3 regions of the Simplicispira sp. GW247-4R2A genome follow, and region 1 is predicted to be linked to each of the others. Evidence: predicted binding sites of a transcription regulator. Region 1 holds the regulator's gene; each other region holds the start of a gene.
The links. The regulator FliA, encoded in region 1, starts transcription of late flagellar genes. The targets are predictions, from matches to a motif close to CTAAAGTTTNNNNNNNNNNNGCCGNTA.
Positions count from the first base shown of each region.

Region 1 (10,297 bases):
TGTGCGCGAGCGCATGCTGCGCCGCCGCCACGACGCCCTGGGCGAATCCGATCTTTCCGATGCAGGCCGGCAGGCCCAGCCTAGTGAACCAACGCCTGCTCCACGGCCGGCCTCTGCACCCGTGCAGCGCCACAACCCCCTGAAATCTGCACCAAATGCTGCGGCATCGCGCGTGCGCCGTGAGCCTGCGGCGGCCGCACCCGCCACGTCACTTGCAGGCCAGAAAAACCTGATGCATGAATTGCAGGCCATGAAGGACCTGATTGAAGACCGCTTCAACACCCTGTCCTGGTTGGGTCAGGCCAGGCAAAACCCGATTCAGTCGAACCTCATGCTCAAGCTGATCCGCGGCGGCTACTCCCCCGCGCTCGCCCGCACCATCCTCGAGCGCCTGCCGGACGATCTCGATGCTGCCGAATCAGTGCGCTGGCTGATGGAAGTTCTGGAGCGCAACCTCAAGACGGATGCCGCGATGCTCCCTTTGTACGAGCAAGGCGGCACGTATGCCCTGGTCGGGTCAACCGGCGTGGGCAAAACCACCACCACCGCCAAGCTCGCTGCGCTGTGCGCTCGCATCCACGGCCCCGCCAGCGTGGGCTTGATCACGCTCGATACCTACCGGGTCGGAGCGCATGAGCAGTTGCGCAGCTACGGCCGCATGCTGGGTATCGTCGCGCATCTGGCACACGACCAAGCCGCTTTGCAAGATTTGCTCGGCCTGCTCAGCAGCAAAAAAATGGTGTTGATCGATACCACCGGCGTCGCCCCGCGCGATCCACGCCGCCGCGACATGCTGGACGTACTCGATCTGCCCGAAGTCAACCGCCTGCTGGTGCTCAATGCCGGCAGCCATGGCGACACGCTGGAAGACACCCTGGTGGCATTCAAGACCTCCGGAACTCAGCAAGCCATTCTGACCAAGGTGGACGAAGCCGTGAAACTTGGGCCCGCGGTGGATGCGCTGATCCGCCACCAATTGCTGCTGCGCGGCGTGACCAACGGCCAGCGGGTTCCGGAAGACTGGGAAACAGCGGACGCCCACGCGTTGGTGGCAACGTCCATGCGCTCTCCAGCGCGTTCAGCCTTCGACCCCAAGGCCAGTGAACTCAATTTCTTCTTCTCGCACAGTCCCGAGCAGCCACGGGAACGAGGTCTCGTCGATGCTTGAATTCGGCCTGCACCAAGGTACCAGCTTGTACGGCCGGACGCCTCAAGACGCCTTGCGGCTGATTTCAGTGGCCGCTGCGCCAGGAGGCCGCTCGCTTGAGGTGCTGTGGACCATTTGCACCCACCTGCAGGGGCAGGGGTATTCCACCGTCGTACTCGATGGCACGGCAAATGAATCCGCAGACGCGCCAGGGCTGATCGATCTGCTCGAACACAACCTCTGGATAGAAGCGCCTCAGGGCGAATCCACCCGGAACGAACAATTGCTGGCGGTACTTCCCGCCGCGCGCGGGCTCCCCACCCTGGCGCCTTTTGAACGCACCAGCACAGCGCCACTGCGCGGCTTGCAGCCGCTGCTGCGCCACTACGCGGTGGTGGTTCTGTATGCGCCCATACCCGTGTTGGCGTCTTGCCTCACCGCCAAAAACCTTGCATCACCCTTGCTGCTGCTCGAAGAAGGTGACAAAGCGGTCATGAAGACATATGTGGACCTTAAATGGCTCGCGCTGCATGCTGGTCTGGCGGGCACGGTGGTGCGATTGGCGCACGGCCAGCGACAACGCGCTGCTGCACACCAGCAGCTGCGCGTATTGTGCGAATGTGCAGACACGCACCTGGGTCGCATTCCCCGCACGCTCGCCCTGGATCCGGACCGCCCTGCAGATTTGCAGCGCCTGACCCTCGAACTTCTGGAGAATGCCGAAACCCTCGCCCCTGCGGGGATGTACGCTACGCTACCATCTAGCCGTGACACCTTCTGCGCCGCGCACTTTGCAACGAGCCACTGACGTGACCTACACCGCAAAAGGACAGCTCGATCGCGATGCCTTGATTCGCCAGCACGTACCTCTGGTACGGCGCTTGGCGCACCACATGATCGCCAAGCTGCCTGCCAATGTGGAAATTGACGACCTGATCCAGGTCGGGATGATCGGTTTGTCCGAAGCCTTGATGCGGTTCGAAGCCACGCAAGGTGTGCAATTCGAAACTTTTGCCACACAACGTATACGCGGCGCCATGCTGGACGAACTGCGCGAGACCGACTGGATGTCCCGCAGTTCGCGCAAAAGCCAGAAGGACATTGAAAAGGCGGTCCAGCGGCTGGAGCAAAAACTGGGCCGAAGCCCTCTTGAATCTGAAATTGCGGCCGACCTTGACATGTCTCTGGCCGACTACCAAAGCCTGCTGGGAAAGGTTCGTGGAACCCAGCTGGTGTACCTGGAAGACATGACCCGGGGCGACGGCGATGACGGCGAAGGTTTCTTGGAGCGCCACGAAACCGCCGATGCCCAGGTAGATCCCATGGCCATGCTGCGCGACCAGCGGCTACGCAGCGCCCTGGTGGCGGCCATAGAGGCGCTCCCGGAACGTGAGCAGTACATCATGGGCATGTACTACGAGCAGGACATGAATCTCAAGGAGATTGCGGCGGTTCTGGGCGTAACGGAGTCGCGCGTATGCCAATTGCACAGCCAATCCATCGCGCGCCTACGCGCCAGGATGCGCAGCCACTGACCATGAAAAAGGCGCCAATAGCGCCTTATAGAAGCGGTTTAGTTCAACTGGCCGACCTATAAAGACGCGCAAGCCCAGGCCCCTGAACGGTTGTGCGAGGCCCGTAGGTGGATGCGGGCACCTGTTCTGGCAAAACCGTTGCCACTTGGCGGTCTACCATGACGGCAGTCCTCGCCAAGGCATCGCGCTGACTTGCCAAACGAGCGGCCACAGTACGCACCCGCGCCACGATGGCTGGTGCCCACGTAGATGCTGGATGAATTTCCAAAACCTGAGAAAACCGCAGCGCTGCATCACGCAAAAGCACGCTTGACCGTTGCAGCTCTTCCGGCTTGGCAGCCTTTAAGGCCGCGCCCACTTTGGCCAGCAAGGCTTCAACTTCTGCGAGTGAGGCATCGACTTGGCTAGGGCTGCTCATGAAAATAGCCGGTGAGATCTCTTAACTTGACGAGCCAACAGTGGCAGGCGGCCCACTAGCCGCGCGAGTGGCCGATGATTTCCTCGGCATTCGCAAGCATCTTGTCGGCAATGGCGCCTGCGTTCACCTTGAAGGTGCCGCTTTCAATGGCGCTGCGCACCGCCTTGACGCGACTGGCATCAAAATCTGAGGACGTGCGGCTGTTTTGCTCAATTTCGCGTGCATTGCGCGAGAGCGTGACAGGCACACCGGAGGCAGCGACCTTCGCGCCTTCCTGTGCAGCGGACGCGGCTGTCTTGGCCTGCTTGGAGGCATTCGACTGCGCTACTGCACTTGTGAGTTCCGGTGTTTGACCTATTTTCATTGCCCTCTCCATGCTCCCTGAATACCGGGGGCCGGTAGGAATGTTTTCGACGTCTTTGGGTGAGACTTTAGGTCTAAGTGTACGAATCGCACTAAAGGTTCACCGCGATTGTCCCATCATCATTCACAACTCCACTTATCACCTTGCCATTATCCATTCTGACGCGGACAGTCTGCCCACTGCTCCCGGCGCTCAGCGCTTGCCCGCCAGTGCTAACCACATAGCCTGACCCCTGCGCCAACACACGCACCTGGGCGCCCGTCTGAAACAGGTTGGGTAGGCGAACCATTGCCTGGCGCAGCGCCTGGCCGGCCTGCAAGGGCCGTGTCGCCACCTGCCCCACCCACAACGCTGGATCGGCCAGAACCGAGGTTCGGTCGGCAGCCCAGTCCACTTCTGCCTGCACCGCATCCGCTTGCGTCAGTGTGGCCCCCGAGGACACATTGCCGGTCAGTACCCAGGCGGGGCCAAAGGCCTTCACCGTGACGGGCAGGAACACGTTCCAGTGCGTGGCGCCTTCCACGCAGCGCAACCCCAATCGAGAGCGACCCCAGAGCCTGGAGCCAGCCGGCAAGTAAGGCTCTATGCGAGCACACGGCGCCAGGCGAAGGCGGGGATCGAGCTCCCCCACCTCGACCTCCATGCGCAATGGCAGCTCGGCTGCGGCACCGGCCTGCAGGCTGTTGTCAATCCAGTTCTGGGTAATTTTCGAGAGTTCGGCGGCGTCCTGCGCCCACACAGCCGGCACCATCAGCGCGGCCAGCAGAGCGGCCACCCCGCCACGCAGAAAGGGCAGGCGTAGCCGCAAGGTCAAAAACGGGTTGTGCATACGGTTCTCCTTCGAAGCACGCCTGCCCTTTTGCAGGCCATTTCACCCCTCGCACTATAGGCAGGCGGAACCAAAACGAAGCGCCGAACTGCACAGCCAAAGTGCCGCACTTTCCACTTTAGAAATTCACCTGCGTTCCCATAATCGACCCACGCCGCTGGCCTTGTGCCGGACGCTTATGCAAACCAGGTGTGAGGCACGCAATGCTTGACAAGATGACCAACCAGCTCGACTTCCAAGGCCATGCGCTTCTGCTGCGTGCCGAGCGCCAGCGTCTTCTCGCCAGCAATATTGCCAACGTCGACACCCCTGGCTATGTGGCGCGCGACATGAAGTTTGCCGAAGCGCTTACCGCTGCGACGGGCGGCAGCAGCACCATGCCCGTCAGCCAGGAAAGCCGCGCGGGCAGCTACGGTACGACGGACGCAGGACATATTCCGCTGTCGGGGTTTTCCGAACACAGCACTGTGGGCTACGCAGTGCAAACACAGCCCTCGCTCGACAACAACAGTGTAGACATGGACCATCAGCGCGCTACGTTCATGGACAACGCCGTGCGCTACGAGGCCACGCTGCGCTTCATCAACGCCCAGGCCAAGACCATGCTCAGCGCCATTCAGGGCCAGTAAGCCGCCACGAGGTTCACCATGTCGATGTTCTCCATTTTTGACATCTCGTCCAGCGCCGTCAGCGCACAGGCGCAGCGCCTCAACGTGGTGGCGAGCAACCTGGCCAACGTTGATGCCGTAGCCGGTCCAGACGGCAAGACCTACAAGGCACGCCAGGTGGTTTTCCAAACCACCCCCATGGGCGACGACAGTGCTGCCGGGGTCAAGGTCAGTGCCATTCAGGAGAGTGACGTCCCAGGCCGCAAGGTGCACGACCCGAGCAATCCACTCGCCGATGCCGACGGCTACGTCACGCATTCCAACGTCAACCCGATAGAGGAAATGGTCAACATGATTTCCGCCTCGCGGTCCTACCAGAACAACGTCGAGGTCATGAACACGGCCAAGACTTTATTGCTCAAGACCCTGCAAATGGGCCAATAAACCGGAGCCTTCCATGATCAGCAGCACCACCTCTGCCAGCACGGCCACATCCGGCGCCAGTGCTACCGGAACGAGCGTCACCCAAGCCAATTCAACAAGCGACTCTGCAGCCTCGCAGGATCGCTTTCTCAAGCTGCTGGTGGCACAGCTCAACAACCAGGATCCGATGAATCCGATGGACAACGCGCAGATGACCTCGCAGATTGCTCAGATCAACACGGTCACCGGCATTCAGCAGCTCAACGACACGGTGAAGGGGCTGGCCAGCCAGTTTGCCACGCAGCAATTGATGCAGGGCAGCGCCATGGTCGGCCGCAACGTGCTGGTGGCCGACAACACGCTCAATGTCGACAGCACGACCCAGAAAGGCAGCGGAGCCTTTGACCTTGCCGGTTCTGCCGCCACCGTACAGGTGCAGGTACTCGACGCCAACAACAAGCAGGTGGGCACCGTGGACATCGGGGCCCTCAAGGCGGGGCGCTACAACTTCGAATGGGATGCCAGCGACGCCAGTACCAGCGGCCCGCTGCATTTCCAGGTGGTTGCCGCCAATGGACAAAGCCCTGTGGACGCCGTCGCGCTCTCGGTAGACCAAGTGGCTTCCGTGAGTCTGGACAACGGCGCGCTCGCCCTGCAACTCTCTCGCGGCGGCACCACCAGCTACAGCGCCATCAAGGCCATCCTCTAACGCCCCCAAACCACACCCGTTATCTCAGGAGCACACCATGAGCTTTCAACAAGGTCTCTCAGGACTCAACGCCGCCAGCAGGAACCTGGACGTCATTGGCAACAACATCGCCAACGCCAACACCACAGGGTTCAAAGGCTCGCGCAGCGAATTTGCCGATATCGTGGCCTCGTCGATTGGTGCCGCCGGCGGCAGCAATGCCGGCATCGGTGTCGAAGTGGCGGCCGTTGCGCAGCAATTCTCGCAAGGCAACATCACCGTCACTGGCAACAACCTGGACGTCGCCATCAACGGCGGCGGCTTCTTCAGGCTCCAGCAGCCCGATGGCTCACCCGCCTATACGCGGGCTGGCAACTTCAAGCTCGACACGAGCGGTGACTTGGTCACCAATAGCGGGGCAAAGGTGATGGGGTTCAAGGTGGACAGCACCACTGGCGCCGGTACCTCCGAGCCAGTACCGCTGAGCTTCCCCACAGGCGCGCCGATTCAGGCAAAACAGACGGCCAATATCACAGCCGCGATCAACCTGGACGCTCGTGCAAAAGACGCCGCCAGCACCGTGCCGCCCACGCCCCGCTCCACCTATGGCACCTCGGTCAATGTTTACGACAGCCAGGGCGTTGCCGTGCCGGTCAATCTGTACTTCGTGAAAACGGCCACGGCAAACACCTGGGACGTGTACGACAAACTGGACGACCCGACCGCGACACCGCCAGTCGTGGCAACTTCCGTGGGTACCGTCGCGTTCGATGCCAACGGCGCATACGATCCCACCGCCAGCACGTCGCCGCTGACGGTGACCGTCGATCCTTCGGGTGCCAATCCGAACAACCCACCCGCCCCGTGGCCGGTGACGATCGACCTATCCAGCACCACGCAATTCGGCAGCAAATTTTCCGTCGCCGACCTCACACAAGACGGCTACGCATCAGGCGAACTCACCGGCATCAACATCTCCAACGACGGCATGGTGATGGCCAGCTATTCCAACGGTGTGACGCGTGCCGAGGCCCAGGTTGCGCTGGCCAATTTCCGCAACCCACAAGGCCTGGCGCCCGTGGGCGGAAACAACTGGGTGGAAACCAACACGTCAGGCGCACCCGTCGTTGGCAAGCCGGGTACGGGCAACCTGGGCAATCTGCGCGCTGGTGCGCTGGAAGACTCCAACGTGGATCTGACTGCCGACCTGGTGAACATGATGACCGCGCAGCGCGCCTACCAGGCCAACGCGCAAACCATCAAAACCCAGGACCAAATCATGTCGACCCTGGTAAACCTGCGCTGATTCAAGCGCCTGAACCCTCGGAGGCCCTATGGACCGCGTCATCTACACCGCCATGACTGGCGCCAACGCCGCTGCGCAGCGGCAGTCGGTGCTGGCCAACAACCTGGCCAATGCGTCCACCACGGGCTTTCGCGCCGAGCTCTCCACCTTTCGCTCGGTGCCCCTGCAAGGCGATGGCGCCAGCACGCGCGTATTCGCGCTCGAAGCCACCTCCGGCTACCGCGACACCCCAGGATCTGTGGAACGCACCGGCCGCAATCTGGATGCCATGGCGGCTGGCAGCGCCTGGTTTGCGGTGCAAGGGCTTGACGGCACAGAGGCTTATACGCGCAGCGGCGCTTTCGAAGTGAACGCCACCGGGCAGATGGTGACCGGCACCGGCCTGCCGGTGCTCTCGGACGGCGGCGCGCCGATTGACGTACCGCCCGGTGCAGAAGTCTCACTGGGTTCGGACGGCACCATCACCGCCAAGGTCGCCGGTCAGCCACCGTCCGCCATCGGGCGACTGAAGCTCGCCACGCCGACAACCGAAGACCCGCTGGTGCGCAGCGAAGACGGACTGTTTCGCGCCCGCTCAGGTGACCCCATGCCACAGGACGCCAACGCCCGGCTGATGGCCGGCGCACTCGAAGGCTCGAACGTGAATCCGGTCGAGAGCATGGTCGGAATGATTGCTGCCTCGCGCCAATTCGAGCAGCAGATGCGCTTGCTCAGCACCGCAGAAACCAACGACAAATCGGCCAGCCAGTTGCTGAGCCTCAACGGCTGAGCGCGGCGCGCCCGGCAGCCAAGGAGCCCCCATGATCAATTCTCTCTGGATCGCCAAGACCGGCATGGAAGCGCAGCAGACGCAGCTCGATGTCATCTCGCACAACCTCGCCAATACATCCACCACCGGCTACAAGCGCGCCAGCGCCGTGTTCCAGGACCTGATCTACCAGAACCTGCGCCAGGTGGGCAGCCAAACCACGGAGCAAAACCAGTTGCCGACTGGACTGCAACTGGGCCTCGGGGTGCGCACGGTCGCCACCAGCCGCAATTTCATGCAGGGCGGCCTGCAGCAGTCCAACAGCAATCTCGATGTCGCCATCAAGGGCAACGGATTCTTCCAGGTGACCATGCCCGATGGCACGGCGGCGTACACGCGCGACGGCTCGTTTCAGGTCGATTCCCAGGGCAGGCTCGTCACCTCCAGCGGATTGCCGGTTGCCAATGGCATCACCATCCCGCCCAACGCCACCTCGATCAGCATCGGTACGGACGGCACGGTGTCGGCACTTCTGCAAGGCAATACGGCACCACAGCCGCTGGGCAGCATTGCCATGGCGAACTTCATCAATGCACCTGGCCTGGAGCCGCGCGGCGAAAACCTGTACGTCGAAACGGCCGCTTCCGGCCAGCCCACGCAGGGCACACCAGGCACCAACGGCCTGGGTACGGTGGTGCAAGGCTACCTGGAGACCTCCAACGTCAACGTGGTCCAGGAGCTGGTCAGCATGATTCAGACCCAGCGCGCCTATGAGATGAATTCCAAGGCAGTGCAAACCTCTGACCAGATGCTGGCCAAACTGGCCCAGCTCTGAGCTCTCAAGGAAGGCCACCATGCGTTTGAATTTTTGCGCTTCTTCCGCAGTGGGCACGCGCTGGGCTGGGGCCGCGCTGGCCTTGCTGCTGGGTGGCTGCGCCAGCATGTCACCCACGCCACCTGTGGACATCCTGCCGACCACGCCGCCGCTCATCGAACCGCAGCCACAGGTGCAAGGCCCGGCCACGGGCAGCCTGTTCCACACCGCGAGTTACCGTCCGGCATTCGAGGACCGGCGCGCCCGCATGGTAGGCGACAACGTGACGGTGGTGATCGTTGAGAACGTCTCGGCCAGCCAGAAATCCACATCCACCGTGGACCGCACCTCCGGGGTGGATGCCGGCATCACCGCCCTGCCCTTTGTCAGCAGCAGCCTCACTGGCAAAACCACGTTGGGCGCGAAATCAAGCAACACCTTCGAGGGCAAGGGCGGCACGGAAAGCGCCAATACCTTTACGGGCTCGATTACCACCAGCGTCGTGCAGGTACTGCCCAACGGCCATCTCGTCATTTCCGGCGAGAAGCAGATTGGCGTCAACGAGAACGTGGACGTGCTGCGCTTCTCGGGCACCGTGGACCCACGTATGCTGCAGCCGGGCAGCCTGGTCAACTCCACCCAGGTCGCCAATGTGCGCATCCAGTCGCGTGGACGCGGCGCGCAGGGCGAGGCGCAGGTCACCGGCTGGCTGGGTCGGTTCTTCAATTCGGTGACGCCGTTCTGAGCACAAAGGCACCGCCATGCGCCTGTGCGGGTGCATGGGCAGCGCCACTGCATCGCAGATTTTTGTTTATCTAAATTGATAGCTGCTAACGCTTATCAGATAAGCGCTAGTGGCCAATTTCGCTTGTTTTTTCCTGTTACCGCGCGCCAGCCAACCCTTAGTCCAGCCCCGCCAATTGGCAGGTGAAGCAAACCCTTATTCCCGCTTCACTCGCCGCAGCACGCCACACAATGGGCCCATGAGCTTCGTGCGCCTTCCCTCCCTTCGCATGCCTTGGGCAGCGCTTTGCGCAGGCCTGCTGGCACTCGCTGCTGCACTGCCTGCACACGCGCTGCGCGTCAAGGAAGTGGCTGCCGTGCAGGGCGTGCGCAGCAACCAGTTGACCGGCTACGGCCTGGTCGTGGGGTTGGACGGCACAGGCGACCAGACGACGCAAATGCCCTACACCACGCAGGCCATGCAGAACTACCTGTTGCAAATGGGCATCAGCCTGCCCGCAGGCGCCTCATCGCAGTTGCAATTCAAGAACGTGGCAGCCGTCGTGGTCACGGCAGAACTTCCCGCCTTTGCCCAGCCGGGCCAGCACATCGATACCACGGTCTCCTCGATGGGCAACGCCAAGTCGATCAAAGGTGGCCTTTTGATGATGACGCCGCTGCGTGGGGCCGATGG
Region 1 is NZ_JBWKZM010000029.1:32,997-43,293, forward strand. It holds gene flhF (flagellar biosynthesis GTPase FlhF) at 1-1,168, shown strand, start outside; gene AC07ZH_RS16970 (hypothetical protein) at 1,161-1,955, shown strand; gene AC07ZH_RS16975 (RNA polymerase sigma factor FliA) at 1,957-2,682, shown strand; gene flgM (flagellar biosynthesis anti-sigma factor FlgM) at 3,156-3,464, opposite strand; gene flgA (flagellar basal body P-ring formation chaperone FlgA) at 3,556-4,293, opposite strand; gene flgB (flagellar basal body rod protein FlgB) at 4,497-4,922, shown strand; gene flgC (flagellar basal body rod protein FlgC) at 4,941-5,345, shown strand; gene AC07ZH_RS17000 (flagellar hook assembly protein FlgD) at 5,359-6,033, shown strand; gene flgE (flagellar hook protein FlgE) at 6,071-7,318, shown strand; gene flgF (flagellar basal-body rod protein FlgF) at 7,347-8,087, shown strand; gene flgG (flagellar basal-body rod protein FlgG) at 8,119-8,901, shown strand; gene AC07ZH_RS17020 (flagellar basal body L-ring protein FlgH) at 8,921-9,625, shown strand; gene AC07ZH_RS17025 (flagellar basal body P-ring protein FlgI) at 9,894-10,297, shown strand, end outside.

Region 2 (10,297 bases), on a different contig from region 1:
CAAGCAGGAATCCGAAACCCGGGCCATCGCCAAGCGCGATCTCGCGCATGAGGCGCAGAAGCTGCTGCGCGAGCACCACGCGGGCCTGAACAAGGCGTACCCGATGGTGCTTCTGGAGCTGTTTGCCGATGGCTCGGGGGCGCCTGCTTCCAAGCCCGCAGCGTCCAGCGCACTGGATTTCGGTGAACTCACCTTGGTGGACGACGATGAAGTCCAGGCCCAGGTCGAACTCTCCCGGGCGCAGCAGATGGCGCTGCACACCACGGACGCCATCTTGTCGGAGCTCAATGGCCTGGTCAGCGCGGCCCAGGGTTTGCCACGCGTGCAGCCGGAGCGCAACCCGCTGCGGCCTGAGAACTACATTCGCGCGCTGCAGCGCGCCATCGCCGACACGCAAGTCATCGCGCCGATGCGCGAGGCGTGGATGCAGCATATGCGGCCCTACCTGAGCCAACAGTTGGTGGGGGTATACGAGCGCGCGGTGAAAGGTTTGCGCGAACATGGCGTTGAGCAGGTGGGTTGGGGCGCGCGCGTACCGCAGCAGCCCGCTTACCCGCAGGGCGCGCCTGGCAGTGGCTGGTACGGACCGGGCGCGGGGGAGGGGCGCTCGGGCTGGGCGACCGCTTCTGCCTGGGCCGGCAGCCAGGCGGCACCTGTGGGCTACCAGGAGGCGGGGGCTTCGGGCTATGCGCCCAGTGGCCAGGAGGCATTGCTGACGGTCAGCATTCTTCGCCAAATGCTGGCCGGCGCAGGCGACCCGTACCAGGAGCTCTATGCGCCAACGGGATCTGCGGGTTCCGTTTACGCGGGTGGGCAGCAGGCGCCTTCTCCGCAGGGATTCGACCGCTACGCGCCGGCCGGCGCGTCGGAGGCGATCGAAGACATCGCGCAGCTTGAGCGCCTGGTAGGGCGCCTGGCGAACAGCCAGTCAGCCTACCTGCACAGCGGGCAAGGCGCGCCGCGTACCGGCCAGGCCTCTTTGTATGGCGCTGCCGAGGCGGCGCCCAGGGGCGCGGAGGTTGTCGCACGCATGGTGGAAAATATCTCGCAGGATGCGCGCCTGTTGCCGCCGGTGCAGCAGGCGGTGCAAAACCTCGAACCAGCCATTCGCAAGCTGATCCGCCACGATTCGCGCTTTTTCAGCGATGCCAACCACCCAGCCCGCCGTTTGCTGGATGAGATCACCCAGCGCAGCCTCGCGTACACGCATGTGGAGGCGCCGGGCTTTAGCCGCTTCATGCGGTTGATCGATCAGGCCGTTGCCCACCTGAGCAAGTCAGAGATCACCAGTGCCGCTCCGTTTGAAACCGTGCGGCGTGCCTTGCAGGCGGCATGGGAGGCGCAGCAAAAGAAGCTTGAGGCCCGCCAGGAGCGCGAGAAGCAGGCCCTGCTGCTGGCGGAAGAGCGTGAGATGCGCGCTGAGCGCGTGGCCGCAGAAATCGGTGCGCTGCCTGAGTTTCCAGGTGCGCCCCAGGACATCACCGATTTTGTGCTGGGCCCTTGGGTGGAAGTGGTGGCTGCCGCGCCGCTGGACGCACAGGGCAAGCGCAGCCCACAGGCCGCAAGTGCACTGGCTTTGGTCCCCTTGCTGCTCTGGAGTGTGCAGCCGGACCTCGCATGCGAGCACCCCGACCGATTGGACGAAGCCACCATGCTGCTGCCGGTACGCTTGCGCACCGAGCTCGAAAACATTGGCCACCCACGCGAAGAGATCGACGCGTTTTTGGCGCGCCTCGCGCAATTGCACCGCCTCTCCTTGGCCGCCAGGCCGCCAGATTTCGAGTTGCCGCAAGCGTCTGTATCGGAGGACGGAGGTCCGGGTGACCCGGAGCAGGACGCGGCAAACGATGGCGACAGCGTGACGTCCCTGTACGGGCCCGAGCCGATGGCAGAGCCCGAGGTGCAGCAGGAGGACGCGCCGGCCCCTCGGCCACCCGAGAGCGACGGCTTTGTCATGGGCGCCTGGGTGGAATTGGTCACCTCGGGCAAATTGATGCGCACCCAGCTCACATGGTGCAGCCCGCACAACACGCTGTTTCTGTTTACCGCGCCAGATGGCAGCACGCAGTCCATGACGCGGCGCATGCGCGACAAACTGGTGGCTGGTGGCGCTCTGCGGCTGATGGACGCGCTGCCCGCGACTGAGCAAGCCTTGCGCAGCGCGGCCAAGCCGCAAGGCAACGAGCCGCCGCCTTTGGCCTGACGAGCGACTCAAGCGTGCGGCAACTTTTGCCTGATCAGGTGAATATGGTTGCGCAGCGCGTACAGTTCGTCGGCGTACGACAGCGGCACGTTGACCTTTTCGACCTGCGCCTCCAGCCGGTTCAGTTCCTGGGTGATCGATGCGGGTGTTGTGTGCCCGGCTTCCATCTCGTTTTCAATTTCGCGCAGCCGGCCATACCAGCGAAAGACGCGTGAGCGCACCCGAAACTGGTAGAGCGGTGGCACGATGCGCGAGAGCGGCAGCAGTGCCGCCAACAAGATGCCCAGCACCAGCCACATGCGCTCGATCAGATTGGCCAGCCAGAACGGCAGGTAGCGTTGCAGCAGCGGCACGGGCTCGTTGATGGCGCGGTCGGCTTCAGCGGCAATGGGCAGCTCGCTGTGCCGGGTGTTGGGAAATTCTCGCGCCCGGTTGAACCAGCCGGCCCCGCTGTGCAAACGCTGCCCGGCCTGCGCAAACAGTTGCAGCAGGGCCGGATGCGTGCCCGTGCGCGCGAGCAGCGCGGTCGTGGGCGCGAGCAGCCGCACGTCGGTTGGTGGCACGTCGCGCGCCAGGTCCACGACACCGCGGGGCAGAGTGACGGGGCTCAAAAACGCAAAACGCCGGCTGTAGGCTTCGTTCTGCGGAAAATCCATCAGCGCCACGCCCGGTGTCTGCAGCAGCATCTGCACCATCAGCGACTCAGGCGCCGAGGCAAACACCAGCACGTCGAGCTTGCCCGCAAGAAATTTCACGGTGGCGTCGGTCTGTCCGAGTTGCGAGAGCTTCAGATCGCCGGGTTCCACGCCGTTGGCTGCCAGCAGTTTCTCCATCAGCGTGGGAACGCCGCTGCCTGCCGTGCCCACATTCACGCGCAGGCCGCGCAGTTGGCGCAAGCTGTCCAGCGGCCTGGGGCGGCGGCCCTGGTGGCGCTCCAAGGCAGGTCGGTAGAACAGCCACAGCGGTTCAACGAACAGGCTGCCCAGCGACGTGAGATCTTCTCGATCGCTCTCCTGCAGATCCGCAGTGCCACCTTGCACGAACGCCAGGTCGGCGCGGCCGCTGCGCAGCAGCTCCAGGTTGGCCGACGAGCCTTCGCTTGGCAGCAGCACGACCTTGATCCCCTCGACCGCGAGTGCCTGCTGGTAGCGTTTGCCAAAGGTCTCGTAGGCGCTTTGCGCGGGTCCGGTGGCCAGCGTGACCTGCTTTGGAGGCGTGGGGTTGAGCCACCAGTACGCCAGCGCCAGAAGACCGATGGCCAAAAAGACCAAGGGCCCGGCGGATGCGAGCAGGTCGCGCAGCGAGAGCAGGGTGTTGCGGAAAACCTGGGGCATGGCTCGGGCTTTCATGCGCTGTGTGGCTGCCAGTCGGCCATCGCTGGTAGGTAAAGCCCTTGGGGGGTGGTCAGCGACCGCGCGGCTTGCACGGCGCGCAGCGTGGCGCGCGCCGTTGCCTCGGCGGCCATGGCGGCCAGCAGCAGCATGCCGGGGTGCTTGCCCGACCTGCCGGTGCCCAGTGCAAAGAGCGTGTCGCCATCGAGCTGGGTGTGGGCCGGGAAGATGCTGCGCGCCAGGCCGTCGTGCGCGGCCAGCGCCAGACGCTGCGCCTGTGCCTTGTCGGCGAGCATGGCATCGGTCGCGACCACGCCAATGGTGGTGTTGGTGCCCGGCAGCAGCGACTGCGGCAGTTCGCCGCCGAGCAACGCGCGGCGGCTGTCCAGCAAGGCCAGGCCGTCCTCGGTGCGTGCGCCCGCGACGACCTTGCCGGTGTTGGCGTCGAGCACGTCGCCCACGGCGTTGCAGGCAATCAGTGCGCCTACGGTCACGCCATCGACGGTGACCGAGGCGCTGCCAATGCCCCCCTTCATGGCGCGCGCCATGCCGAAAAGCTTGCCCACGGCGGCGCCCGCGCCGGCGCCCACGTTGCCTTCGGCGGGCGCTTGGCTGGAGGCGGCGGCACAGGCCGCGTAGCCTGCGGCGGCGTCGGGGCGGATGCTGGCGTCACCCACCATCAAGTCAAACAATACGGCCGCCGGCACGATGGGCACGCGCGCCACGCCGACATCCAGGCCCACACCGCGCGCTTCCAGCCAGCGCGCGGCGCCGCTTGCGGCATCGAGGCCGAAGGCGCTGCCGCCCGACAGCACGATGGCGTGGACCTCATTCACCAGGTTGCCCGGTGCGAGCAAATCGGTCTCCCGCGTGCCGGGCGCCGCGCCGCGCACGTCCACCCCGGCGATTGCACCCGCGCGGGCCAGCACCACAGTGCAGCCGGTGGGGCGGCGGGTGTCGGTGAAGTGGCCGACCTCAATGCCGGCGACGCGGGTAATGCTGCCGGGGTCGATGTGCTGGGAATTCATGCGCGCCGATTATGGGCGGCGTTGGTGTCGTGAGTTGAGGGTGCGCTAAAAAAGGCAAGGCGTCGAAATCGTCGTCAGGCAAGGCGCAAACCACAGCGATAGCCGTAGCTATCGCGAGGATTTGCAACGCGGCATAGCGGCAATTCTTGGCGTCTTTCTGAGGCGAACCTTCAATTCACGACACTTGGTTCAGGCGAACGTATCGAGTTGTGTGCCCAGCGGTCCGAGATTGGGCGCTGGGGGCTGCGGCAGAGCGTCGAGCAGCGTAGCGGCCGCAGTCGCCTGCACGTCAAGGGCCTTCTTGAGCACCGCTACATTGGCGGCTTGCGCGGTCTGGGCCTGGGTGTTGGCGCTGGCAATCTGCAGCAGCGAATGGGTCAAGGCGATATCCATGTTGGTATATCGGCAGAACGCACAAGGACTGTAGCGCCGGTGATTGCCTTCCAACGCCGCCGCGCCAGGCGCAGCGCAGCGGACGCAAGTCGTTCCCTATGGGCTGGCGTGGGCGATGGGGAAAGGGTCGGTGCAGCAAAAAAATTATTGAAAAGTGCCTCTAGCGCTTATGGAGTGTGCGCTAGTAGCTATCGAATCAATAGTCTTCGTGCTTCAACCCATGCTGTTGTCTTCCACGGTGCTGCAGACAATGGCCCCGTGCGAAAGGTCTGCCAGGCGCTGGATCAGCGCCGCAGCATCGCCTTCGGGCAGCGTGAACGCGAGGCGCACCACGCTGGCGTGCTCGGCGGCCAGCAGGCTGGCACTGGCGCTGGCCAGCTCGCGCCGTACCGCGCCTTCCAGGGCATACGGCAGGCTGCATTCCAGGCAGGCCATGCGCTGCAGTGTGATTTTTTCTGCGCCCAGCAGGGCCTGGGCCACGCAGTCGGTGTAGGCGCGCACCAGCCCGCCGGCGCCCAGCTTGACACCGCCGAAATAGCGCACCACGGTGGCCAGAACGCCCTCCAGATCCTGGTGGCGCAGCACCTCCAGCATGGGACGGCCGGCCGTGCCGCCGGGCTCGCCGTCGTCCACCGCGGCCGATTGGCCGCCTGCCAGCAAGGCCCAGCAAATATGCGTGGCGCCAGGATGCTGCTTCCAGAGCGCATCCACGGCGGCCTGGGCGCTGGCGCGGTCCTGCATGGGTTGCACGCAACCGATGAAACGGCTTTTCCGGATGGTCAGGTCGCTGTGGACGGCAGCAGCCAGCGTCTGCGCCATGCTTACTTGCGCACCCCGTTGGAGAGCATGCTGCGCACCAGCGCCCGGCTGTGGGTGCCGAAATGGCCCAGCAGCTCGGCGAGGGTGGTGTCCAGATGGGCGCGGCGCGCGGGGTCGATGGCCGAGAGTTCCTTGATCAGGTCGATCTGTGCGGAGTGCACGCCAAAGTCGAAGCTGGGGTCCGAGACATAGCGTTCCGGCAGCGTATCGACCAAGGCGCGGTCGGTCGCCGTGCCAGCGTCGTAGGCTTCTTTGCTGACCACGTCGCGCACGTAGCGCCCAGACCAGACGGGGTAGTGGGCGTCTGCGCTGGTGTCGTGCAGCTCGGCACCGAGGGCGCCCGGCTGGCGTGCCTTGGCAGCGCTGCGAATCAGCGCGCTTTCGTAGTTCTCCAACGCCAGATGCCGGTTGGAGAGCAGCACGATCATCTCGTTTTTCCACTTCGGCAGCCCTGCCATGGCCAGGGCGTTGATGCCGATCAGCTTCAAGGCGCTGGTGCCGGGCGCGACGCTGGCGTGGTAGGGCTGGGTCAGGTCCTGCACGTAGTGCATGGCCAGGCCCGTGAAGCGCCAGCCCCAGTAGGGGTGGCCGCTGTCGAAGGCCAGGCGCGCCAGGCTGGTGTACTGGTGCACGCGCAGCAGCGGGTAAGTGCGCTTGAGGAAGGGTGCCGCCAGGTAAATGAGGGCATCTTCATGGAAGAACCCCATGTGGAACGGGGCCTGGGTGCTAAAGCTCAGCGTGGGGTTGCCAAAGGGCAGGGCGCCGAAACCGTAGGTCCGGCCGGCCTCTGAAGGGCTGTCGCTCCAGAGGTTCAGGTCCATGCCGTAGTCGGGTTCGTCGCTGGCCGACGCCACCACGGCGAGGGCCGGGACCAGTTCACCCGGGTCGATACGCACAAAGACGTGGCTCGTCTCTTCGGGTTTTTCAAGGGCGTTGACGGCCGTAGGCGCCAGCAGCCGCGCCGGGTTGGGCGCTGGGCCCCAGGGGTCGGGCTGGACGTACAGCGCCAGCCGGCTCTCGGGCGAAATGCGCAGCGCGGCGAGGAAAGCCTTGCGGCGCTCGGCATCGCTGCGCGCCGGGTCGGCCTTGAAGGCGAGCGCTTCGGGGCGTGGTGGGTAAGTGTCGAGCGTCTGGCGCGCCCAGGCTTCATCGGTCACCATCAGATCGGCAATGGCCCTTTCCTCATTCTTCAGAAAGCCTTCCAAGGGCTCGGCCGGCACTTGTACGCTGGCCGCCAATTCAGGCATGCGTTCCAGCGCCCGGTAGGTCACCATGGCGTGGTTGCTCCAGGCGAAGGCGGTGCCGGCGAAACCGGTCAGCGCAGCAACAATCAGGACATAACGGGTGGTACGCATGGACTTGCTGTAGGTCGAAGTGGGCGGGAGCGCCAACGCCATTGTCAATCCTGTGAAGGGTAGCCGGTAATCGCGCGGATCTCCTGGTACAGCGGCTGCAGGCGCCGGTACATGCGGCAATACACGCGCCGGTAGAGCTGATCGTAAGTGTGTGCGTGCTGCGGCTCAGGCTCGAATCGGTCGCCCATGCGTGCCATCGCGGCCACGGCGGCGGCGTAGTCGGCGTGCAGGCCCAGGCCCACGGCGGCGATCATGGCGGCGCCCAGGCCGCTGGTTTCGTACAAATGCGGGCGCTCGCAGGGCAGGTTGAAGATGTTGGCGGTGATCTGCATGGCCGCATTGCTTTGCGAGCCGCCACCCGAGACGCGCACCAGGGTGATGGGCGCGCCGCCGCGCTTCTCAATCCGCTCCTTGGCTTCCCGCAGCGCGTAGGCCAGGCCTTCGAGGATGGCGCGGTACAGGTGGGCGCGGGTGTGCACGTCGCCAAAGCCAATCACCGCGCCCTTGGCTTCGGGGCCGGGCACCTTGATGCCGGGGTTCCAGAAGGGCTGCAGCATGAGGCCCTGGGCGCCGGGCGGTACGCGGCCGACCAGGGCGTCGAACAGGCTCTCGGGCGTCACGCCCTCGGCCATGGCTTGCTGCTGCTCGTGCAGGCCAAACTGCTCCTTGAACCAGTTGACCATCCAGAAACCGCGCGTGATCTGCACCTCGGTGTTGTAGTGGCCGGGCACTGCTGCCTGGTAGGGCGGGATGAAAGGCGTGGCTTCGAGGTAGCGCGGCGTGGTGGTGTTGATGGTGGCGGCGGTGCCGTAGGAGAGGCAGGCAATCTCGGGCGTCAAGCACCCAGCGCCCAGCACCTCGCAGGCCTTGTCGGCGGCGCCCGCCAGCACTCTCAGTCCGGCGGGAATGCCGGTGTCCTGCGCGGCCTGCGTGCTCACCTGGCCGATGACCGTGCCTGCGGGCACCAGCTCGGGCAGCATGGTGGGCGTGATGGGCAGGGCCTGCCATTTCCAGTCGTGCGGCGGCGCCCAGTGGCCCTTTTTGTAGTCGAAGGGCACGTAGCCCACTTGCGCGGCCACCGTATCGACAAACCGGCCAGTGAAGCGGTAGTTGAGGTAGCCCGAAAGCAGCAGGTATTTGGCGGTGCGCGCCCACAGCTCGGGCTGGTGCTGGGCAATCCAGTTGGCTTCGGCTTCCTTCTGGAAGTGGCGCACGGTGCCGCGCATGCCGATGGCGCGAAACGCCGCCTCCCACCACCAGGCGAGGCGCGGGGCATGCTCCGCACGGCGCTGGTCGAGCCAGACCATGGCCGGGCGCAGTGGCCGCCCTTCGGCGTCCAGCGCCAGCGTGGTGCCGCGCTGCGTGGTGATGACCAGGCCGGCGATGTCGTTTTTGTCGATGGTGGTGGTGTGCCACAGCTGCTGGCAGGCCTGGCACAGCGCCTGCCAGAATACTTCGGCCTCGGCCTCCATCCAGCCCGGCTCGGGCGACTGGTAGGCGATCGCCACCTGGGCCTTGTCCACCAGGTTGCCGTGCAGATCGAACAGCAGGGCGCGCACGCTTTGGGTGCCGTTGTCGATGGTGAGCAGGTAGGGGGCGGGCATGGTGTCTCCTGTTTGCTTTTGGTTTGATAGCTGCTTACGCTTTATGGATAAGCGCTAGAGGCTAATTTCATTCATATTTTTCCGTGCTTGACGGCTGGTAGTGCGCCACGTTTCACGGCAGGTGCGGAGCGCCGCGCCCACCGCTCCGGGATTGGGGTCGGAGCACGAGTTTCGCTGCGCGAAATCGTGATCCGACCCCAATGCCTGCGCCGCGCCCATGCCATGGCCGAGCGCAGCGATGGCCCGAAGGGCTGTTGGTCTCCCCATCCCCTCTGTCCGTGCCGAGAAGCACAGCGCCGGGCGGAAAAAGGGCCGCGCGTGTTTGAGCGAAACGCAGTGCAGCGAGTTTGCGCGGACCCCGCCCGGTGCGAGCATCGCAGGTTGCCCCGAAGCGCAGCGCAGGGGACACGGACAGCGGGGTCGCCTTCTCTTTGGTGACTTTCTCTTGGCGACGCAAGAGAAAGTTACTGCGCCGCCGGGCGCACATCCCGGCACCCGTCCTCTGCCAAGGCATGCGGCCAGAACAGAAAATGCGGCTCCAGTTAGCGCGTCGCATGCTGCGCAGTCGCTCCGGGATCGGGGCCCGTTCCGGCATTTGGGTCAGAGCACGAGTTTCGCTGCGCGAAATCGTGATCCGACCCCAATGCCTGCGCCGTGCCGGGCGGCTGGTAGTGCGCAGCGATGAGGGCGCGGTAACGCTCCACCTCCAGCTCCCAGCGGGCTTCGTCCCACGCCAGGTGCGGGGCGCAGAGCTGGTGGATGCGCGGCAGGTGGTCCAGCCCGCCACGCGGCAACAGAATGCCCAGCCGCGTGCGGCGCAGCAGCAGGTCGTCGAGGTGCTGCACGGATTCACACCGGGCGGCGATGGCCAGCTCCAGCCACAGGGTCTGGGTGCCGGGGATGGTGTGCAGGTCGTCGCAGGCGCCCGTGCTCCATTCGGCCGCGTACGCGCCGTAGCGCGCGGTGAGGCGCTGGCGCACGGCGGGGCTCCAGCGCGGGTTCAGCGGGGGTGCGGGGGTGAACAGCGGGGCGTCGCTCCTCTCAAACGCCTTGCCTGCATGCGGCGCCGCCAGTGCCAGCGCGTCCTGCGCCATCAGCCGAAAGGTGGTGAGCTTGCCGCCGGCCAGTGTGACCATGCCCGATTCGTCGCGCACCACATGGTCGCGCGTGGCTTTGGACGCATCCTGCTGGCCGTCGTCAATGACAGGCCGTACGCCGGCATAGCAGGCGCTGATGTCGGTGGACGTGATGTGTGCGGCAGGGAACTGGTCGTTCACAGCATCCAGCAAATAGGCCACTTCCGAAGCGGTGATGCTGGCCTCGGCATCCAGGTCGGCGCGGTGGTCCAGGTCGGTGGTGCCCACCAGCGTCGCGCCCTCCCAGGGGTAGAAAAAGACCGGACGGCCATCCTGGGGGTGCATGAAGCTGATGCTTTGCGCCACCGGCAGGCGCCAGAACGGCAGCACCAGGTGGCTGCCGCGCAGCGGGCGCAAGAGCGGCGCGGCGCCCACGCCCGCGCGCAGGCGGTCGGCCCAGGCGCCGGTGGCGTTGACCACGGCGCGGG
Region 2 is NZ_JBWKZM010000006.1:105,781-116,077, reverse strand. It holds gene AC07ZH_RS06460 (DUF1631 family protein) at 1-2,203, shown strand, start outside; gene AC07ZH_RS06455 (TAXI family TRAP transporter solute-binding subunit) at 2,212-3,537, opposite strand; gene AC07ZH_RS06450 (P1 family peptidase) at 3,549-4,562, opposite strand; gene AC07ZH_RS06445 (YjfB family protein) at 4,752-4,955, opposite strand; gene AC07ZH_RS06440 (IMPACT family protein) at 5,169-5,774, opposite strand; gene AC07ZH_RS06435 (hypothetical protein) at 5,777-7,171, opposite strand; gene AC07ZH_RS06430 (FGGY-family carbohydrate kinase) at 7,174-8,733, opposite strand; gene AC07ZH_RS06425 (glycerol-3-phosphate dehydrogenase/oxidase) at 9,276-10,297, opposite strand, start outside.
Region 2: a site for FliA is predicted at 4,963-4,989, ahead of AC07ZH_RS06445 (YjfB family protein). Genes of this name have one in related genera too.

Region 3 (10,297 bases), on a different contig from region 1:
CTTGAAGGCCGGGCATTTCGCCCAGGTCAACTACCGGAGAAAGTCCGATGAACACCCAAGAGCAACCCGTTACCGCTTCCCTGGTCGCCGAGGCCCAGCGCCTCGACTTCCTGCCCGCCTACTTCGGCCCGCGTCTGATGATGCGCGGCGAGGCCCTGGTGTATGCCTGGCTTCGCCGGCTCTGCGAACGCTACAGCGGCGCGTATTGGCACTACTACACCTTGTCGGACGGCGGTTTTTACATGGCCCCCGACCTGGCCGACCGCCTGGAGATCGAGGTGGACGGCAACGGCTTCCGAGGCGAGTTGTCGGCCGACGCCGCCGGCATTGTCGCAACCCTGTTCGCGCTGGGTCAGCTCGCGGCCGAGGCCGCCGACACGGACGCCGGCGATGCCCTGATCGACCGCTATCACTTCCTGCGCGGCTTCGCAGCCAGCCACGCCGAGGCGGCCGCGATCTACCGGGCTATTGACTGATGAGGGGCGGCCCCGGCTTCGGCCGGGGCTTCCAGGAGGCGACCATGACCAGGAACAACGCTCCCCAGGCACCGACGAACAGCTACGCGACGGACGGCAAGTGCCACAACGCCGAGCCGGGCACCTACGGCCACGAATGCGGCAAGCCGGCCGCATGGATCGGCACGAACCACAAGGGGTTCAGCTCGGGATTCTGCGACGACTGCAAGCGCCACGGCTACGAAGCCCGCGACGTGATCGCGTGGCGGCGTGCTGACACTTGAGGGGCCGGCCGATGGCGAAGAAACGCAAGACGCCGGCCCAGCCGGGCCAGGACTGGAACGCGCCGGCGGCCGAGCTGCTGGCCGAGCTGCCCACCGACCGCGACGAGCTGCTGGCCGCCGCCGTGGCGGCCGTGGTGGAGATCGACGCGGCGATCATGCGCGGTGACGGTGCGGCCGCCGAGGCGGCCAGCGACCGATACGAGGCCGTCATCTGGAAGATGAACGGCGGAACGCACGTGGGCAGCATGGCCGACCACGACGCGCCCGGCCAGGTCATCGAGCGCCATTGCGCGGCGGTGCCTGGCGACGTGCCCTTGTGGGGCCAGCGCGGCCAGTTCCTGGTCGCGGATGGCGACATGCGCGCCCTGGTGGAGTACGAGGCCGGCTACGGCGGGCCGCTGGGTGCCCACTTCCAGTTCCACGTCATCGACCTGGACAGGCCGTTTATCTCCGAAACGGGCTACCGCTCGCACTTCGACACGGCGCAGGGCTGCATGACGGTGGACGAGGTTGCGCGCGGCATCCTGGCTGCGCAGCGAGCCGAGAAGAAGCGCCCGGTGATGGTCGAGGCCAGCTACCGCGACCGCCTGGCCGATGCTCCCCTGCCCGCTTGGCTGGCCGGCTTGGAGCCGCCGGCGCGGCGCGCACCGGCGACCGTCCTGGTGCCGCCGGGGTTCGTCCTGGTCGATGTGGTGCTGCCCTCGCATCGGGCCTTCATCGCCAGGCGCTGGGCGGCCGAGGCCGCGACCAGGATCAAGGCGGCCAGGGCCGCCGGGTTGGACGCCAAGGGAAAAATCACCGGCGCAGGCCCGGAGCGAGATCCCGCATCGCCAGAAACGACGATGACCTGCAGCATCGTCAAAGCCGACGATGCCGAGCCGGGCGAGGGCGGGCCTGTATCGCCGGAAACAACGATGCCGCGAGCGAGCGCGGCAACCTGCAGCATCGCCAGGAATGGCGATGGAGGCCCGGCCGACCTGGTGGAGTTCAAGCCCGGCCAGCGGTGCGAGATCGTGAGCGTCCATCACCCGGTTTTCGACCGCTACATCGGCAAGCGCATCATCATCGTGAAGGTGCATCCCGACACCCGCCAGGTGTGGGCGCACGACGACAGGCCGGTAACGTACAAGACCAATCGCGCAGGCCGGCGCGTGGTCGATTCAGACCCGAGCTGCATCCAGTCGATCTACGGCTTCGACCAGTTGCGGCTTATCACTTGACCAGGAGAACGAACGAATGACGAACGACGCCAATATCCGGCTGGAGTGCTTGAAGCCGGCCGAACGCTGGGCGCAACCGACCGGCGAGGAAGTCCGAGAGGTGCTGCGCCTGGCCGGGTTCAGCGGCAGCAAGGCCGCGAAGGCGCTGGGGCTGGGCGCGAAGGGCGACCGCACGATCCGCCGCTGGATCGGCGAGGACACCCCGATTCCCTATGCGGCATGGGCGATCCTGTGCGACCAGGCCGGGCTGGGCGTGATCTGGAAAGAGGATTGACGCCAAGGGAAAGGTTTTAGCGGCTAAAGTTTAGCCTTCGGATTCCGGTAAAGCGAAAAAAGTTTAGCTAAAGTGCTTGACAGGCTAGGGCATTTTGCCCTAATATAGCACTTGAAGGCCGGGCACATTGCCCAGGTCAACTACCGGAGAAAGTCCGATGAGCGACAACAAGATTATGCCCTGGATTGACGAGCTGGAGGGCGCGGCAGCGACCGACTTCCCGGCCCGCCGTGACGAGATCGCGGCCATGATGGCCGAGGCGGCCGAGCTGGTGTGCAAAGCCGAGGAACTGCGCGGCAAGGCGTACTTCGCCGGATGCTCCCTGGAGGGGCAGGCCAAGGGCCATTGGTCGATGGAAGCCGTCGAGCAGGCCAAGCGCCGGGCCGGCTGGTAAGAGCACATGGCCCGGTCGGCAACGGCCGGGCCTATCGAGGACGCCAAGAAGGAGTATTGCGTGAGCCGAGGCAAGATCAAGGGCGGCCCCAGGTGGAGGAACGCCCCGGAGTGATCCGGGGCGCTTGGCCTGGTGCTGGCACACCGTAACCATGCTTCCGAGTGGGAGCACCCAGCATTCAACACGTAAGCGCGTGGAGGGTCAAGCTATGTCCAACATCATCAAGTTCCCCAAGGAGATCGAGCAGCCCGCCGCGCCCGCGCCGGTGGAGCCTGCCGCCGCGTCTGCTGCCCCCAACAAGGCCCCCGGTGCTGGCCTGCTGGCCGGCCTGGTCAAGTTCGTATGGGTGGCGACCGTGCTGGTCTGGCCGATCCTCAAGTGGGTGCTGTCGATTGCCACCTTCTTCCAGTTCGTGCGGATGCTCTACCACTGGAACACGCCTGGCGTGTATGCCGGTTGGTCGTTCCTGGCGTACTTCGCGGTGCTGACCGCGATCACCTACTTCGTTTCGATCTACAAGCCGAAGGGGCTTTGACATGAAAAAACAGACCCTACCCTACCCGCCGGGATTCGTGGAGCCGAACACCGGCCGGGTGGCCGTCCTGGTGCGCGAGTACGCGGCCAGCGACTTGAACGGCGATGCGCCGGCCTATTGGTACAGCGCGCAATCCGAGGAATGGGGCCTTGACCCCTGGCGACTGGTGGAAGGCGTCGATCCGCACACCGCCGGCGGTCAGTTCGACGTGTGCTTTGCCAACGGTTCGAGCCGCACGGTCGGCCCGCTGATGACGTTCTTCATGAGTGCCGCTGACGCGGCCAGGTTGAACGCCAAGAAAGAAGATCACGCGCCCATTTTTAGCCGCTAAAACGCTTGACGCGGGCGGCGAGTTTAGCTAAACTTCTGCACATGGTCGGCGGCTGGCACCGCCTTTTGTTCAACAACCGGGTGTGGAGTTTATATGGGTGTTCTCCATGAAGAAACGGCTAACCGAAGCCCAATTCCAGGCGGCGATCAAGGGCCTGGAGATCGGGCAACAGACCATCGACATAGCGCGCGGCGTGCTGGTCGATGGAAGGCCCCAGGCCGAGTTTGTGGCCTCGCTGGGGCTGACCAAGGGGGCGGTATCGCAAGCGGTCAGCCGCGTGTGGGCAGTGGCGGGGGAAGTGCTCCCGCAGGGCTTCGAGCGGGTGACGGCGGTACTGCCGGAGCATCAAGCGTTCATCGTCAAGCGTTGGGAAGCCGACGCCAAGGGAAAGAGGAAACAGGAACCCAACTCATGAAAACACTGGTCACGGCAATTCAGAAAGGCGGTCAAGGCAAGACGTTCGCAACCTGCCACCTGGCGTTCGACTTCCAGGAGCGCGGCCTTCGGGTTGCAGTGATCGACCTGGACACCCAGGGCAATGCGAGCTGGACGCTGGCCGGCCACGACTCGGGCTATCCCGCCAGTCGCATGTTCACCGCCGGCGGCGACGAGCTGCGCGCCTGGTTCGCTGACCGGGAGGATGACGGCCTGGCGCTGATCGCGGCAGACGCCAACCTGGCGAACCTGGACAAGATGGAGCTTTCCCAGGCGGCCGCCGCGCTGCGGGCCAGTGTGGCCGCGCTGGGCGAGTTCTTCGACGTGTGCCTGATCGACACGGCCCCCTCCCTTGGCGTCGCCATGACGGCGGCCGTGCTGACGGCCGACTACATGCTGTCGCCCATCGAAATGGAGGCGTACAGCTTGCAGGGCATGAAGAAGATGGTCGCGGTCATCAGCAACCTGCGCAAGCAGAACCCCAAGCTGCGCTTCCTCGGCATGGTGCCGAACAAGGTGGACGCGCGGAAGCCGCGCCACGTCAACAACCTGGCGACGTTGCAGCAGGCATACCCGCAGCTCATCTTGCCGTTCAGCATCGGCGCGCGTGACAGCATCGCCGAGGCGCTGGGCGAGCAGATGCCGGTGTGGAAGATCAAGAAGACCGCCGCGCGGAAGGCCACCCAGGAGGTGCGTGCGCTGGCGGATTACGTGTTCACGAAGATGGAGATCGCGCAATGAGCGCCAAGACCAACGCCAAGAAGAAGGAGCAGGACAAGCCGCAATCGTCCGGGCTGGGCCTGGACGGGCTGGGCGACCTGGCCGGCCTGCTGAACGAGCAGCCGGCGGCCAACGCCGGCGGCGCAGGCCCGCAGGAGCTGCCGCTTGACCTGATCGACGAAGACCCGCACCAGCCGCGCACGGCCGACAACCCCGGCTTCTCGCCGGAGAGCATCGCGGAGATCGGCGAGACGATCAAAGCGCGCGGCGTGAAGTCGCCCATCAGCGTGCGCGAGAACCCGGACGCACCGGGGCGCTACCTCATCAACCACGGCGCGCGGCGCTATCGCGGCTCGAAGTGGGCGCACAAGACCACGATCCCGGCCTTCATCGACAACGACTACAACGAGGCCGACCAGGTTATCGAGAACCTGCAACGCAACGAGCTGACGGCGCGTGAGATCGCCGACTTCATCGGCCGCGAGCTGGCGAAGGGCAAGAAGAAGGGCGAGATCGCCAAGGAGATCGGCAAGTCGCCGGCCTTCGTCACGCAGCACGTCACGCTGCTGGACTTGCCCGAACCCATTGCCGAGGCGTTCAATAGCGGCCGGGGCAAGGACGTGACTGTCATCAACGAGCTGGTGACGGCCTACAAGAAGAACCCCGACGAGGTGGCCGCCTGGCTGGCCGACGACAGCCAGGAGCTGACGCGCGGCTCGGTGAAGCTGCTGCGCGAGTTCCTGGAGGACAAGCGCAGTCACGAGGACGGCGACCGTGATCCCAACACCGTCGATGCGCTGACCGGCAAGACCGACGCCGAGGCCGGCGACGGCGAGCAGGGGCCGCAGGATGATGACGCCAAGGGGAAGAAGGAGCCGAAGGAGGCCGACCCCGACAAGCTCAAGAAGGCCATCATCCAGGTCAAGCACGACGACCGGCCGGCACGGCTGATCCTCAACCGCCGGCCCCCGGCCGAGGGCTGGGCCTGGCTCAAATACGAGGATGACGGCCAGGAGTTCGAGGCCGACCTTGGCACCGTGCAGCTTGTCGCGCTGCTGGAGGGCTGACACGCCCAGCGCCGGGCATCGCCGACCACCGACCCCCACCCATCGCCCCGCCATCGAGCGGGGCTTTTTTTGCCCGCGTTTTAGCCGCTAAAAAAAGTTCAGCTAAACCGCTTGCGTAGTGTTGTATGTTGTAGTATGCTTCACGCTACAACATACAACCGGCCAAAGGAGGCCCGACATGGCGATCTCGAAGGAGCAGATATTTGCGGTGGCCGACGAACTGGACGCGGCCGGCCAGAACCCCACGCTGGCGAACGTGCGCAAGCAGCTCGGCAGCGGCAGCTTCACCACCATCAGCGAGGCGATGAACGAGTGGCGCGCACGCAAGGCCAGCCAGGCCGCCCCGATCCGCGAGCCGGCACCGCAGGCGATCACTGACAAGCTGGCCGAGCTGGGCGGCGACTTGTGGGCCGTGGCGCTGGAAATGGCGAACAACCGCCTGGCCGCCGAGCGCGAGGCGCTGGAGGCCGTGCGCCAGGAGACGGAAGCAGCGCGCCAGGAAGCCGCAGAGCTGGCCGACCAGCTCACCGGCGAGCTGGACGAGGCCAAGGCCCGCATCGCGGCCCTGGAGGCCGTCGAGGCGGCCGCCAAGGGCGAGGCCGACGAGCTGCGCGGCAAGCTCGCGGCGACCAGCGAGCGCGCGGCCACGGCCGAGGCCAGGGCCGGCGAGCTGCGCACGGAGCTGGATCACGCCCATCAGGAAGCCCGCCAGGCGCGCGCAGAGCGCGACAAGGCCCAGGAGAGGGCCACGGCCAGCGCCGACCAGGTGGAGGCCCTGCGGGCCGACCTCGCGGCCGCGAACAGCCGTACCGCCGAGATCGAGCGCCGCGCCGGCGAGCTGCGTGCCGACCTGGAGCGGGCGAACCAGGCGACCGACCAGGCGCGCGCCGCTCAGGCCGAGCAGCGGAAGGCCACCGAGGCGGCCGCCGCCGAGCGCGACCAGGTGCGCGCGGAGCTGGTGAAGGTGCAGGCCAAGGCCGAGGCGGCCGAGCAGGCCCACCAGGAGCAGCGCAAGGCGATGGCGGCCGAGGCACACCGCCAGGCCGAGCGGCTGACCGCCGCCCAGGGCGAGCGCGACCAGGCGAAGCGCGACGCTGCCCAGGCCCGCGAGGAAGCGGCCGGGCTTCGCGGCCGGCTGGAGGCCCTGGAAACCGTCATGGCGCAAGGCCGGGCGGCCGATCCGACCAGCGGCGGACGCAAAAAGACCTGATAAATCGGTTGGTTTTCCTTAAAATTACCCTGGAACCCTGACAAAACGCACAACCCGGCCGCTGGGAAGAGCCGGCCTCGCTTTGCCGAGGTCGGCTTTTTTGTTGGAGCGCGGCTTGCATGGGGCCACCATCACCCTTTTGAGAACTACGGCAACCATAGGAGTGCCCGATGAAAGAACGCCTCTTGGTCATGAACGGTCAACGCATCGTTCAGGCCGAAAAGGACGGCGCTTGGACGAATCAGAAAGTAGACAAGGCGGGCGCGTTGAAGCCCGGCATCTACAACCTGTACACGGCCCAAGCGGCCGACAAGAAGCAGACCCACGCCGGCGTGATCGTTCATGCCGACGCCACCAACGTGTACCAGCAGATCGGCAAGAACTTTGTCATGCACGCTCGGTCAGATTTCGATAAAGTACCTGAAATTGGGAGCGCAAAGAGCATCAGCTACAACGCCCAGGGCAAGGCGGCAGTCGCCGCAGAGGCCCCGAAACTGACGCGGGGGCGCTCCATGTAGCTTTAGCGGCTAAAAAGGAGGCACGCCCTTGAAACGACTCACCATCCCCGGCAGCGGCACCGAGAGCCGCGCCACCAAGCCGGCCCGCGTCAGCGCGCCGGCCACCCTCGGCGGTGCCGCCTTCGGCGCTTCGCGCGAGGACACCGGAGCCGACTTGCTGGAGGCCGCCCAGGCGGCCGAGATCGAGCAGCAGGCCACCCTAGAGGCGGCCCCGGTCGAGCAGTCCTACCCCGAAACCCTGGCGCTCTACGTGCAGGCCAAGCACGACCAGGTGGAGCACATCGAGGACAGGCTAGAAAACCTGATCGACCGGCAGCAGGCCCGTTTGCAGCAGACCCAGGCGTCCGCGCCTGGCCGGCTTTCCTTGCCCGGCTCTAAGCGAGCCTGGCAGAACCAGCAGGCGCAGCAGCAGGCCCGCTTGCAGACGCTTCACGCGCGCCTGGAGGCCGTCCGCGAGATCAAGGAAGGCATGGGCCTGCACTCGCCGAAGATCGAAGAGCTGGCGACGCGCAAGATGCGCGCCGAGAACCCCGAGCTGGCTTCCGATTGGGATGCCATGCGCGAGGCCGCCCGCCGGCATGAGCTGCTGATGCGCAAGCAGGAGCAGGAGCGCAAGCAATCCCAGGCCCAGGAGCGGCCAGGGAGATCGCAGTCCTTGGGCCTGTCAGCCAGGCCCGCATAAAAACGAAGCCCGGCGGTCGCCGGGCTTTTTTCTCGAGCATCGCCATTTCTGGCGAGGGAGGCCCGCCGAGGGCCTGGTGGAATCATCCTGCAGCATCGTCACAAGCGACGATGCCGGGAGCTGGCCAGCATCGCCGAACCTGGCGATGCCGCCGGCGCGGTCGACCATCGCCAGTTCTGACGATGAGATCCCGCATCGCCATCTACAGCGAGGCCCACAGGGCCAGGCCGGCGGCCACGACCGCCATGCCGGCCGCGACCATGTTCATCATGGCGACGCGCCGCGCCTCGCGGATCGGCGCGACGAGCTGCGCCGTCACCGCCTCAACCTCACGCCGCACGGCCTCGGCGGCCGCCTTCGCGCCCTCCTGCATTCCCCGCGTCATGGCGTCCTTGCTGGCCGCCAACGCCGCGTTGAGCGTCCTTTCCGCCTTTCCCTTGGCGTCATCACCCCATCGGTGGGCGATGGACTCCAGTTCCGACTTGAAGGCGTCCAAGATTTCCTGCTGGGCCGATGCGCTGTCCTGCATCAGCTTCATGTTGATGGTCTGGAGGATCAAGATCGGATCGTCGCGGCCCACGGCGATGCCGTGCTTGGCCGCGATCTCCCGTATCAGCTCCTCGATCTTGTCGTCGGCCGCCATCAGAGCACCGCCGCGTTTTCGAGCTGGGCGAAGAGCTGGGTTTTCACGATCTTGAGCCGCTGCCGCGTCATGATCGTGAGCGCCGAATCGGCCAGGGCCTCATCGAAGGTGCGCCGATCCTGGAGCATTTCGGCGAAGTCGCGGCCGTAGGTTTCCTCTTTCAGCGCCGGAATCTGGATGATGGCGGACACACGGCCCTTGTTGGTCGTGTACGCCTTCAACTGCTCGAACCCCTTGCCCTCGTGCTCGATTGGCCCCCAATACGGGTTCAGCCAGACCACGAACAGGCATTCGGCCGGGAACTGGCTGGCGAGCTGGGCGAAGCCGCTCACCGTGTCCACCAGGGCCTGGCCGCCGGTGACGACCGTATGCACCACGAGTTCGTGGCCCATGTCCTGGAGCAGCGCCGGCACCTGGTTGCTGATGAGGTAGTGCGACAGCGGCACGAACGAGCTGGCCCCGTTGTCGATGATGACGTCGCCCTCGGCCGACGCGATCATCTCGACCAGGGCGTCGAAATTCCGGGTGTTGATCTCGTCGCCGTCCATGATGTTGAGCCGGCGCACGTTGAGGGCTTTGTAGCCCTCGAACGTCGCGTTCACCGGATCGGTGTCGATGCAAAGCGGCTTCTGTCCCTTGCCGGCTTTGTACTGCGCGATGGTGGCCGCGATCATCGACTTGCCGACGCCGCCCTTGCCTTGCAGAACCATGTGAATTTTCGCCATTACAGTAAATCCTCTTTCTTTGGAGTCGCATCAAACGTGAAGCCGCCGATCTTGGGCGGCTCACTCTTGGATTCCGAGGCCGGCGGGGCGGCCTTCGGCTCGGGCTTCGCGCCCTTGGGCTGGCTGTCCGGGGGAGTGGCGGGAGGCGGCGGGGAAGCTACCGGCGCGGCCTTGATGTACCGCTTCACGTGCTGGGTGAAGGTTTCGTACCGACAGCGCAGCCGGCCGGTTTCCTTCATGTGCTCCCAGATCGTTTTCATCGCATAGCCCGCATCGAGCGCCGCTTGAACGTCGCTCTTGACGGCCAGGAACGCGACCACGTGCTTGTCCTGGCGCGGCTTCTTGGCTTCCCGTCCCTTCACCCATTCAGCCAGCTCTTCGGGGTAGGTCTTTGGCATCGTGTTCGTCCATCTAATCCTCTCATCGCAAATGTAACGCTACTAAGCGGCGCTACGGAAACGCAAAAAGTCCGCTATCGGCGTGCATTGGCACGCTTCGATAGCGGCATTATGGGCCATTGTGGCGGTTTTCGCTATATCCGTTGCTGCTTTTGCGGCCTGATAGCGCGATAGTTGCGGATAAATCGTAATGGCTGGTGTAGACTTTCCTTGGTGTTATTAACGCCGTAAGGCGGGCAGGATGTGTGAAGTTAGCTAACCGGCGAGCCGGTTATCTATCTTCACTGTCCCTTATTCGCGCCGGGGGCGCTCAACGGGTCATCCTGCTCTGCGAGGCAGCCGGCTACCGCCGGCATGAGAGACGAGGCGAGGCATGGAGAACGACGAAAAGGAACACGGCCGCCGG
Region 3 is NZ_JBWKZM010000031.1:2,318-12,614, forward strand. It holds gene AC07ZH_RS17355 (antirestriction protein) at 48-476, shown strand; gene AC07ZH_RS17360 (hypothetical protein) at 521-739, shown strand; gene AC07ZH_RS17365 (hypothetical protein) at 751-1,959, shown strand; gene korC (transcriptional repressor KorC) at 1,976-2,233, shown strand; gene kleA (stable inheritance protein KleA) at 2,391-2,627, shown strand; gene kleE (KleE stable inheritance protein) at 2,836-3,162, shown strand; gene AC07ZH_RS17385 (DUF2761 domain-containing protein) at 3,164-3,493, shown strand; gene AC07ZH_RS17390 (transcriptional regulator KorA) at 3,600-3,908, shown strand; gene AC07ZH_RS17395 (ParA family protein) at 3,905-4,669, shown strand; gene AC07ZH_RS17400 (transcriptional repressor gene korB) at 4,666-5,715, shown strand; gene AC07ZH_RS17405 (DNA-binding protein) at 5,894-6,925, shown strand; gene kfrB (IncP plasmid survival protein KfrB) at 7,096-7,443, shown strand; gene kfrC (IncP plasmid survival protein KfrC) at 7,472-8,125, shown strand; gene AC07ZH_RS17420 (conjugal transfer protein TraM) at 8,328-8,768, opposite strand; gene AC07ZH_RS17425 (nucleotide-binding protein) at 8,768-9,493, opposite strand; gene AC07ZH_RS17430 (TraK family protein) at 9,493-9,891, opposite strand; gene traJ (conjugal transfer transcriptional regulator TraJ) at 10,265-10,297, shown strand, end outside.
Region 3: a site for FliA is predicted at 2,257-2,283, ahead of kleA (stable inheritance protein KleA). Genes of this name have one in related genera too.